Colwellia sp. M166: one gene and its partners. The protein of the gene in region 1 binds, or shares a complex with, the protein of each later gene. Links are inferred from orthologs where the notes say so. Each region holds a gene or a part of one and is shown in the gene's direction. Other genes may lie near its edges.

Region 1 (2,955 bases):
ATCAACGTAGTTCGCGCTACTGTATCTGCTCTTGCGAATATGCATTCGCCTGAAGCTGTTGCAGCTAAACGTGGCAAAAGCGTTTCAGACATTTTGGGGTAATTGAGCATGGCTAAAACAGTTAGAATAACTCAGTTAAAAAGTTCTATCGGTCGTTTACCGAAGCATAGAGCTACATTAAAGGGTCTTGGTTTACGTCGTATTCGTCATACAGTAGAGTTAGAAGATACTCCATCTGTACGCGGTATGATCAATCAAGTATCTTATATGATTAAGGTGGAGGATTAATAATGCATTTAAATACTTTATCTCCTGCACCAGGTGCTAAGAAAGCCAAGAAACGCTGTGGTCGTGGTATTGGTTCTGGCATAGGCAAAACAGGTGGTCGTGGTCACAAAGGTCAGAAGTCTCGTTCTGGCGGTAGTGTACGTCCTGGTTTCGAAGGTGGTCAAATGCCATTGAAACAACGTTTACCTAAGTTTGGTTTCACGTCACGTAAATCTTTAGTTCGCGCTGAAGTACGTTTACATGAACTAAATAACATCACAGGTGATGTTGTCGATATCTTTGCCCTTAAAGATGCTAACTTAATCACACGTAACATTGTGTCTGTGAAAATCATGCTTTCTGGTGAGATCACTCGTCCAATTACTGTTCGTGGTTTAGGTGTTACTAAAGGCGCTCGTGCAGCTATTGAAGCTGCTGGCGGAAAAATCGAGGAATAGTACAGAATGGCTAAACCAGGAATGGATAATAAAGCGCAAGGCGGATTGTCTGAGCTTAAACAAAGGTTATGGTTTGTATTCGGGGCATTAGTTGTGCTTCGTTTAGGAACATTTGTGCCAATCCCTGGTATTGACGCCGCTGTATTAGCTCAGTTGTTTGAACAACAAAAGGGCACTATCGTAGAGATGTTTAACATGTTCTCCGGTGGTGCACTTGAGCGAGCCTCTGTATTGGCACTAGGTATTATGCCGTACATCTCAGCTTCAATCATAATGCAATTAATGACGGTCATGCACCCGAGAATGGCAGAATTGAAAAAAGAAGGTGAAGCTGGACGACGTAAGATCAGTCAATACACCCGCTACGGCACTTTAGTTCTAGCGACTGTACAATCAATTGCAATTGCAAGAAGTTTACCGGGAATGATGCCAGGTCTAGTAATGGATGCAGGTTTCGGTTTCTACTTTGCTGCGGTAGTAAGTTTGGTTACTGGTACCATGTTTTTAATGTGGTTAGGTGAGCAAATTACAGAACGCGGTATTGGTAATGGTATTTCGATCTTAATATTTGCAGGTATTGTTGCTGGTATGCCGTCAGCTGTTGGTCAAACAGCAGAGGCGGCGCGTCAAGGTGAATTGCACTTATTAGTATTGTTGCTAATTGGCGTAATTATATTTGCTACAACTTTCTTTGTAGTATTTGTGGAACGTGGTCAACGACGTATTGTTGTTAACTACGCTAAGCGTCAGCAAGGCCGTAAGGTTTTTGCCGCGCAAAGCACACATTTACCTTTAAAAGTGAATATGGCAGGTGTTATTCCACCAATCTTCGCTTCAAGTATTATCTTGTTCCCTGGCACGCTTGCGAGCTGGTTCGGACAAGGTGATGGTATGGTTGCTGATTTCCTTCAAGAAGTATCAATTGCTATTTCTCCAGGACAGCCGCTATATGTCATGTTACTTGCAGCAGCGATAATATTTTTCTGTTTCTTTTACACGGCTCTTGTTTTCAATCCGCGTGAAACGGCAGATAACCTGAAAAAATCTGGTGCGTTTATTCCTGGGATTCGTCCTGGCGAGCAAACGTCTAAATATATCGATAAAGTTATGACTCGTTTAACCTTAGCGGGTGCGATGTATATAACCTTTATCTGTTTAGTACCTCAGTTTATTATCATGGCATGGGACGTCAATTTTTACTTTGGCGGCACATCACTACTTATTATTGTAGTTGTGATAATGGATTTTATGGCACAAGTACAGACCCATTTGATGTCACATCAATATGATAATGTACTTAAAAAAGCAAACCTTAAGGGCTATGGTCGTTAGGCTGAGTCATTAGGTAACGGAGTATAAAATGAAAGTACGTGCATCCGTAAAAAAGATTTGTCGTAACTGTAAAGTTGTTAAACGTGCTGGTGTTGTTCGTGTAATTTGCGAAGAGCCAAAGCATAAGCAACGTCAAGGTTAATATTAACCTAAGCGAAAGCTAAATCTTTTAGAAGTGGTATTATGTAGATAATTCTGTATAATGCCGCTTCGATTTGCAAAGAAATGCGGCTGGTTGAGTATCCTAACGGGCTTTTCAACTGGCAAATTTTAATTAAAAGTAGGAGATGTGTTTAGTGGCCCGTATCGCTGGCATTAACATCCCTGATCGTAAGCATGCAGTAATCGCCATTACTGCGATCTTCGGTATCGGAGCAACACGTGCGAAAGCAATTTGTGTTGCAACTGGTATTGCAGAGTCAACTAAGATCAGTGAATTGGACGAAGCTCAAATTGATTTGCTTCGTGCAGAAGTGGATAAATACACCGTAGAAGGTGATTTACGCCGTGAAGTTTCAATGAACATTAAACGTCTTATGGATTTAGGTTGTTACCGTGGTATTCGCCACCGTCGCAGTCTTCCTCTACGTGGTCAACGCACTAAAACTAATGCGCGCACCCGTAAAGGTCCTCGTAAGCCAATTAAGAAGTAAGAGGAACTAGACAATGGCTAAAACACCTGTACGTACGCGTAAACGCGTAAAAAAACAAGTTGCTGACGGCATGGCTCATATCCATGCATCTTTCAACAACACAATCGTAACTCTTACAGATCGTCAAGGTAACGCCTTATCATGGGCGACTGCTGGTGGTTCAGGTTTCCGTGGTTCACGTAAATCTACTCCATTTGCTGCGCAAGTAGCTGCAGATCGTGCTGGTAAAGCTGCACAAGAGTTTG
Region 2 (3,143 bases), 2.5 Mb from region 1 along the record:
GAAATGCTCAAACAAAAAGGCTGGCAATTAGGTGCGGAAAACTCTGGCCATGTCATCAACTTAAACCATACATCAACAGGTGATGGTATTATTGCGGCATTGAATGTTTTAACGGCTATTTGTAATACCGGTAAAGCCTTATTCGAATTACGCCAAGGCATGACCAAGTTACCACAAGTTTTAGTCAATGTTAGATTTTCGGGTGATAGCGATCCTTTAGTTAATGATGAAGTTGTTGCTGCTGTTAAAAAAGTGAATGAAACATTGACCGGTCGTGGCCGTGTGTTGTTGAGAAAATCAGGCACTGAACCACTGATCAGAGTTATGGTTGAAGGCCCTGAACACGATGAAGTAACAGCCTTAGCTCACAATATTGCTGACGCCGTTAAGCTTGCATGTTAGGGGTAACTATTCGACCATTTCATCATGTCGAATAAATATTAAGCAATTGAACAAGATATTGCTTGAAAAACTTGTATCTTGTCGACAGGTTAGTTAATATCTCGCCGCTTTGATTTAGGAATGAAAAATGAATAGACGCGCAATAGTTGCAGCAAACTGGAAAATGAATGGCAGTTTGGCATTAGTCAACTCAATGGTTTCAGAGTTAAACAGTTTAACGTTAAATGAAAATGTTGAAGTTGTTGTCTGTCCTAGCTTTCCTTACTTAGCGGCATTTAGTTTAGTCAGCACTGAGCTGAAATTGCCGAAGGTATTCAGCTTAGGCGCTCAAAATTTAAATGAGCATGCTAAAGGTGCATTTACGGGGGAAGTATCCACCTCAATGTTACAAGAAGTTGGTGTCAATTATGTCATACTAGGACACTCAGAACGTCGTAGTATATATAAAGAATCAAGTTCATTAGTTGCACAAAAAGTTAAAGCTACGCTAGCGGCAAACTTGAAACCTATTTTATGTATAGGTGAAAGTGAAGAAGAGCGAATGGCAGAGCAAACCGAAGTCGTTTTAGCCGCGCAATTACAGCCGGTGATTGATGAAATAGGTATTGAAAATTTTAAAGATGTTGTTATTGCGTATGAGCCAGTTTGGGCAATAGGTACAGGAAAAACAGCATCGCCAGAAATGGCACAAGCAACACATCACTTTATTCGTGAATTTATCGCGAAAATTGATGAAAACGTCGCAGTTAAAGTGCCATTGTTGTATGGTGGCAGTGTCAATGCGACAAACTGTGAAGAATTATTTGCACAAGCCGATATCGATGGTGGATTAATCGGCGGTGCTAGTTTAAAAGCTGATGAATTCAAAGTAATTTGCTCAGCAGCAAAGGGATAATAAAATGTTGTATCAAGTGTTAATTGTAGTGTATTTGATCGTTGCTTTATGTTTAATTGGCTTAGTGCTTATTCAACAAGGTAAAGGTGCTGATATGGGCGCATCATTCGGTGCTGGTTCATCAGCAACTATTTTTGGCTCAAGCGGTTCAGGTAACTTCTTAACTAAAGCGACTACTTACTTAGCGATTGCTTTTTTTGTTATTAGCTTAGTGTTAGGTAACTTAACCGCTAATCGTGTTAAAGCGACGGATGAGTGGAATAATATTGACACTCCTGCGGGACAAGTTGCTCCTGCAACTGATGCTATTCCAACTGATAGTGTTGAGCCTAAAGCTAATAATACTGATGTGCCAAGTAGTGATGTTGCAACAGAAAAAGATAGCGACGTACCAGGCTAGTTTAAAAAATTTGCAGATATGGCGGAATTGGTAGACGCGCCACCTTGAGGGGGTGGTGCCTTAGGGCGTGAGAGTTCGAGTCTCTCTATCTGCACCAAATACAGGTTCTAATAGAACCCATAAAAAACCGGAATAACCTATTTAAACTAGGTGTTGCGGTTTTTTTATGTCTGAAGCATTTTGGTAAAATCTGATGATTTTAGTAGCAATAAAGCTAACACTCATTATTTGTTGATAAGAGAATGTTACTAAAATGGCTAAAACGTCCTAACCATTAACCAATACAGAAGTAAGACAAGCAAAGTCTAAAGACAAGAAGTATAACTTGTTAGATGACTACGGTTTAATGCTCGGAGTAAAACCTACGCGAACTAAACGTTAACTATTCAATTATGACTATCCGAACACTAAAAGCGTAACTCAATGGGTTTTGGAAGCTAGCCTGAAGTAGCCTTGGCACAAGCCAGAAAAACGTGCTGAGACTAAAGCTTTATTGATCCAGGATATTGACCCTAAAGAACAAAAAGATATTCAACTTGTCGTTAATAATACTTTTGAAAGTATTATTAACGAGTGGTTCACTATTAAAAAGCAAAAATACCAGAAACTACTATAAGAAACTTTTGCTGTAATATTGAAACCATGTTTTTCCTAATTAGCACATAGAAAACTCAGTCTTAGAAACAGTATCGAAAACTACAAATATTAAGCATTTTAAACTAGCATAAAACGCACTAATTACTTTATAAAACATAGTTATGTGGTAGATTACCCTTAATATGAATAACCCTTTAAGTTTATCGCCACAACAACTATTAGCCTCAAGCCAAAAGTTACGGAAACTTAAACACTTTCAAGGTAAACTCTTATGTCGGACAATTTCTCTTCTACAGCAGCATTTTTATGGTCGGTTGCTGATCTTCTCCGTGGTGATTTCAAACAAAGCCAGTACGGGCGTATTATCTTACCTTTTACGCTATTAAGACGTTTAGAATGTGTACTTGAGAACACCAAGCCAAGCGTACTTACAATGTATGAAACTGTTAAAAACAAACCAATTGAAGCGCAAGATAAAATACTTACCCACGCTGCCAAATTAAGCTTTTATAACACCAGTAAAATGGATTTGAACAAATTGGGTGAAACAGGTGTAGCGCAAAACCTTGAAAGCTATGTACAATCTTTTAGCCCTAATGCCCGTGAAATATTCGAACACTTTGATTTCTTCAATACTATCGACAAATTAGAAGAAGCTGACTTACTTTATAAAGTAGCAAAACGCTTTGCAACAACTGACCTTCATCCTGAAGTGGTTGATAACCATAATATGGGTTTAGTGTTTGAAGAATTAATCAGACGATTTGCTGAAAGCTCTAACGAAACCGCAGGGGAACACTTTACTCCACGAGATATTGTCCGTCTAACCACCTCATTAGTATTTTGTAA
Region 3 (3,408 bases), 860 kb from region 1 along the record:
ACCAATAAAGAAGGGTTGGTTGTCATCGTATTTTGGTATGCGTAAAGACCCTTTTAATGGTAAGCCGGCAATGCATAAAGGCGTTGATTTTGCAGGTAGTGAAGATGCTGATATTATAGCTACCGCATCTGGAGTGGTAAGTTGGGCAGGTGATCGTTATGGTTATGGTCAATTAATTGAAATTAATCATGGTGATAACTTAAAAACTCGTTATGGTCACAATAAAGCAATAAAAGTATCGGTTGGTGATGTTGTTACTAAAGGTCAGGTTATTGCAAAAATGGGCAGTACAGGTCGTTCCACAGGACCACACGTACATTATGAAATTTTGCGTAATAATCGCCAAATAGATCCAAAAAAATACGTTTATCGCAAAGCAAAAAATTAGTTTTTGCACGAATTTCAGTTGTTTAAAATACTACTGCGATTACAATACTAAGCAAGTTTATGTGATCGGTCCCACCGGTCATTTATTTTCAGCGGAAGATTTTCTTCTCAATATGGTTTAACACGATGTTTGTAAAGTTAATGACAAAACTGTTTGGTAGTCGAAATGATCGATTACTTAAACAAATGTGCAAAGAAGTAACAAAAATTAATGCTCTAGAACCCGTTTTTGAAGCCCTCAGTGATGAAGAACTAAAAGCAAAAACAACTGAGTTTAAAGAGCGCGTTGAGCAAGGCGAAGTACTAGACGAGCTTATTCCTGAAGCATTTGCTGTGGTACGTGAAGCGAGTAAACGCGTATTTGGTATGCGTCACTTTGATGTGCAAATGATCGGTGGCATGGTACTCAACTCGGGTAAAATAGCCGAAATGCGTACCGGTGAAGGTAAAACGCTTACCGCAACTTTACCGGCTTATTTAAATGCTTTAACCAATAAAGGTGTGCATGTGATTACGGTCAATGACTACCTTGCTACCCGTGATGCGGATTGGAGTCGGCCATTATTTGAATTTTTAGGTATGACTGTTGGCTGTAATATTGCTGGTATGGCACCTGGCGATAAACAAGCAGCATATAACGCTGATATCACTTACGGTACCAACAACGAGTTTGGTTTTGACTACCTGCGCGATAATATGGCCTTTTCGCCAGAAGAGCGGGCACAAAAGCCATTAAACTTTGCCGTTATTGATGAAGTCGACTCGATTTTAATTGATGAAGCGCGCACGCCATTAATTATTTCTGGTCAAGCGGAAGATAGTTCTGAACTTTACCGTAATATCAATCTGGTAGTGCCAACGCTTGTTCAGCAAGATGAAGAAGATAAAGAAGGTCAAGAAAGTACCGGTGACTTCACCATTGACGAAAAAGCCAAGCAAATCTATCTAACTGAGCTAGGTCAAATACATATCGAAGAAATCATGATCGAAAAAGGTTTAATGCAGCAAGGAGATTCTCTATTCTCAGCAGCAAATATTACTTTACTCCATCATGTTATGGCGGCATTGCGTGCTCATAAACTGTTTCAAAAAGATGTTGATTATATTGTTAAAGATGGTGAAATCGTCATTGTTGATGAACATACCGGTCGTACAATGGAAGGTCGCCGTTGGTCAGAAGGTTTGCACCAAGCGGTTGAAGCGAAAGAAGGTGTTGATATTCAAAATGAAAATCAGACACTGGCATCAATTACCTTCCAAAATTTTTTCCGTATCTATAATAAATTATCAGGTATGACAGGTACTGCGGACACAGAAGCGTTCGAGTTTAATCATATCTATGGTTTAGAAACGGTGGTTATCCCAACAAACCAACCTATGGTACGTAAGGATTTACCTGATTTAATTTACTTAACAGCTGAAGAAAAGTTTGAAGCGATTTTAGAAGATATTAAAGACTGTGTTGAACGTGGCCAACCGGTTTTGGTGGGAACTATCAGCATTGAAACCTCTGAATTCTTATCTTCATTTTTAAAGAAAGCAAAGATTAAGCATAAAGTATTGAATGCTAAGTTCCACCAACAGGAAGCTGAGATTGTTGCCGACGCGGGTAAAATTGGTGCGGTAACCATTGCCACTAACATGGCTGGTCGTGGTACTGATATCGTACTGGGTGGTAACTTAAGTATGATGCTAGCTAAGCTTGATAACCCAAGCGCAGACCAAATTGAAAAAGTGAAAGCCGCATGGCAAGAAGAGCATGAAAAGGTATTAGCCGCGGGTGGCCTACATATTGTTGCCACTGAGCGTCATGAGTCTCGTCGTATAGATAATCAATTGCGTGGTCGTTCAGGCCGTCAAGGTGATGCGGGCTCAACGCGTTTTTACCTATCGATGGAAGATGGCTTAATGCGCATTTTTGCCTCTGAGCGTATTTCTAACATGATGCGTAAATTAGGTATGGAGCGCGGTGAAGCAATTGAACATCCTTGGGTGACTAAGAGTATTGAAAATGCTCAACGTAAAGTTGAAGGCCGTAACTTTGATATTCGTAAACAATTACTTGAGTTTGATGATGTTTCAAATGACCAACGTAAAGTTATTTATGAGCAACGAAATGAGCTGATGGATGAAGCAGATATTGCTGAGGTTATTAAAGCGATTCGTGCAGATGTCGTTAATGGTTTGATTAGTCAACATATTCCACCACAATCGTTAGAAGAAATGTGGGATGTTACGGGCTTAGAAGAACGTATTAAAGGCGAACTTAATCTTGAGCTGACTATTGCAAAATGGTTAGAAGAAGACAGCAACTTGCATGAAGAAACTTTACGTGAAAAAATTGTTGCAGAAGTTGAAGCGAGTTATGTTGCTAAAGAAGAGATGGTTGGTGCTGAAGTTTTACGCCAGTTTGAAAAGGCTGTTATGCTACAAAGCCTAGATTCTCATTGGAAAGAGCATTTAGCGGCAATGGACCATTTACGTCAAGGTATTCATTTACGCGGTTACGCGCAAAAGAATCCAAAACAAGAATTTAAGCGTGAATCTTTCGAGTTATTTGCCGAATTACTTGATAACTTAAAATATGATGTTATTGGTATCTTAAGTAAAGTGCAAATTAAGGCTGAATCTGATGTTGAAGCGGTTGAAGAACAACATAGAAAAGCTGATGAAGCACCGAAAGAGTTTACACATCAGTCGGCCTCACAGCCTGAAGAAACTGCGATGGCGCGTGTTGGACGTAATGAGCCTTGTCCGTGCGGCTCAGGTAAAAAATATAAACAGTGTCACGGTAAGTTAAGCTAACTTATCAAGCGTTAAGTCTGACATAAAAATACCAGTCTTTTGACTGGTATTTTTATGTTTAATAGCAATCCGTCTCAGAAAGTACCTCTTAGCGAGAATTTAAAAGTCAGTCTTTGAGTGCTTGCGGGGCAATGATAATTTCAAAAATTTGTACCTACTCATGTGTTCGATATAGCGCTAAGTGCATACTTCTTTAGATAAACAATATAAAAATAA

The links.
Region 2: secY (region 1) and secG share a complex: the UniProt entries of both Escherichia coli proteins name them as parts of the sec protein translocase complex. The link is inferred for Colwellia sp. M166 from one-to-one orthologs.
Region 3: the proteins of secY (region 1) and secA are in contact, whole or in part, in a crystal structure (PDB 3DIN), measured with the Thermotoga maritima proteins. The link is inferred for Colwellia sp. M166 from one-to-one orthologs. Residues at the interface, in WP_004081795.1 of Thermotoga maritima: Glu108, Gly109, Glu110, Glu111, Ala236, Glu237, Arg238, Arg239, Ile240, Thr241, Ile242, Gln243, Tyr244, Ala245, Arg246, Arg247, Val248, Thr249, Gly250, Arg251, Arg252, Val253, Tyr254, Gly256, Ala257, Ser258, Thr259, Tyr260, Leu261, Pro262; in WP_004082002.1 of Thermotoga maritima: Glu261, Ala262, Arg263, Lys300, Ala301, Arg302, Thr303, Ile304, Ile305, Leu323, Tyr324, Asp325, Pro326, Val329, Ser330, Tyr333, Ile336, Lys340, Phe345, Val349, Glu363, Phe364, Tyr374, Ser375, Gly376, Gly377, Glu393, Ile395, Thr482, Ser483.

Annotation. Positions count from the first base shown.
Region 1 is NZ_CP040755.1:2,156,269-2,159,223, reverse strand. What follows is about bases 99-2,894. They hold secY (preprotein translocase subunit SecY), read left to right. Parts: upstream 99-731; coding sequence 732-2,057; downstream 2,058-2,894. Other genes in these bases: rpsK (30S ribosomal protein S11), read left to right, coding at 2,724-2,894; rpsM (30S ribosomal protein S13), read left to right, coding at 2,354-2,710; rpmJ (50S ribosomal protein L36), read left to right, coding at 2,086-2,199; rplO (50S ribosomal protein L15), read left to right, coding at 291-725; rpmD (50S ribosomal protein L30), read left to right, coding at 109-288. In the rest of the region: more of rpsE, read left to right, coding at 1-98; more of rpsK, read left to right, coding at 2,895-2,955. UniProt on the Escherichia coli protein: The central subunit of the protein translocation channel SecYEG. Consists of two halves formed by TMs 1-5 and 6-10.
Region 2 is NZ_CP040755.1:4,661,740-4,664,882, forward strand. Bases 16-2,999 are described here. They hold secG (preprotein translocase subunit SecG), read left to right. Parts: upstream 16-1,301; coding sequence 1,302-1,697; downstream 1,698-2,999. Other genes in these bases: glmM (phosphoglucosamine mutase), read left to right, coding at 16-402; tpiA (triose-phosphate isomerase), read left to right, coding at 530-1,297; FGD67_RS20960 (class I SAM-dependent DNA methyltransferase), read left to right, coding at 2,566-2,999. In the rest of the region: more of glmM, read left to right, coding at 1-15; more of FGD67_RS20960, read left to right, coding at 3,000-3,143. UniProt on the Escherichia coli protein: Subunit of the protein translocation channel SecYEG. Overexpression of some hybrid proteins has been thought to jam the protein secretion apparatus resulting in cell death; while this may be true it also results in FtsH-mediated degradation of SecY.
Region 3 is NZ_CP040755.1:3,011,730-3,015,137, forward strand. What follows is about bases 144-3,392. They hold secA (preprotein translocase subunit SecA), read left to right. Parts: upstream 144-513; coding sequence 514-3,192; downstream 3,193-3,392. Other genes in these bases: FGD67_RS13710 (M23 family metallopeptidase), read left to right, coding at 144-388. Also shown: more of FGD67_RS13710, read left to right, coding at 1-143. UniProt on the Escherichia coli protein: Required for protein export, interacts with the SecYEG preprotein conducting channel.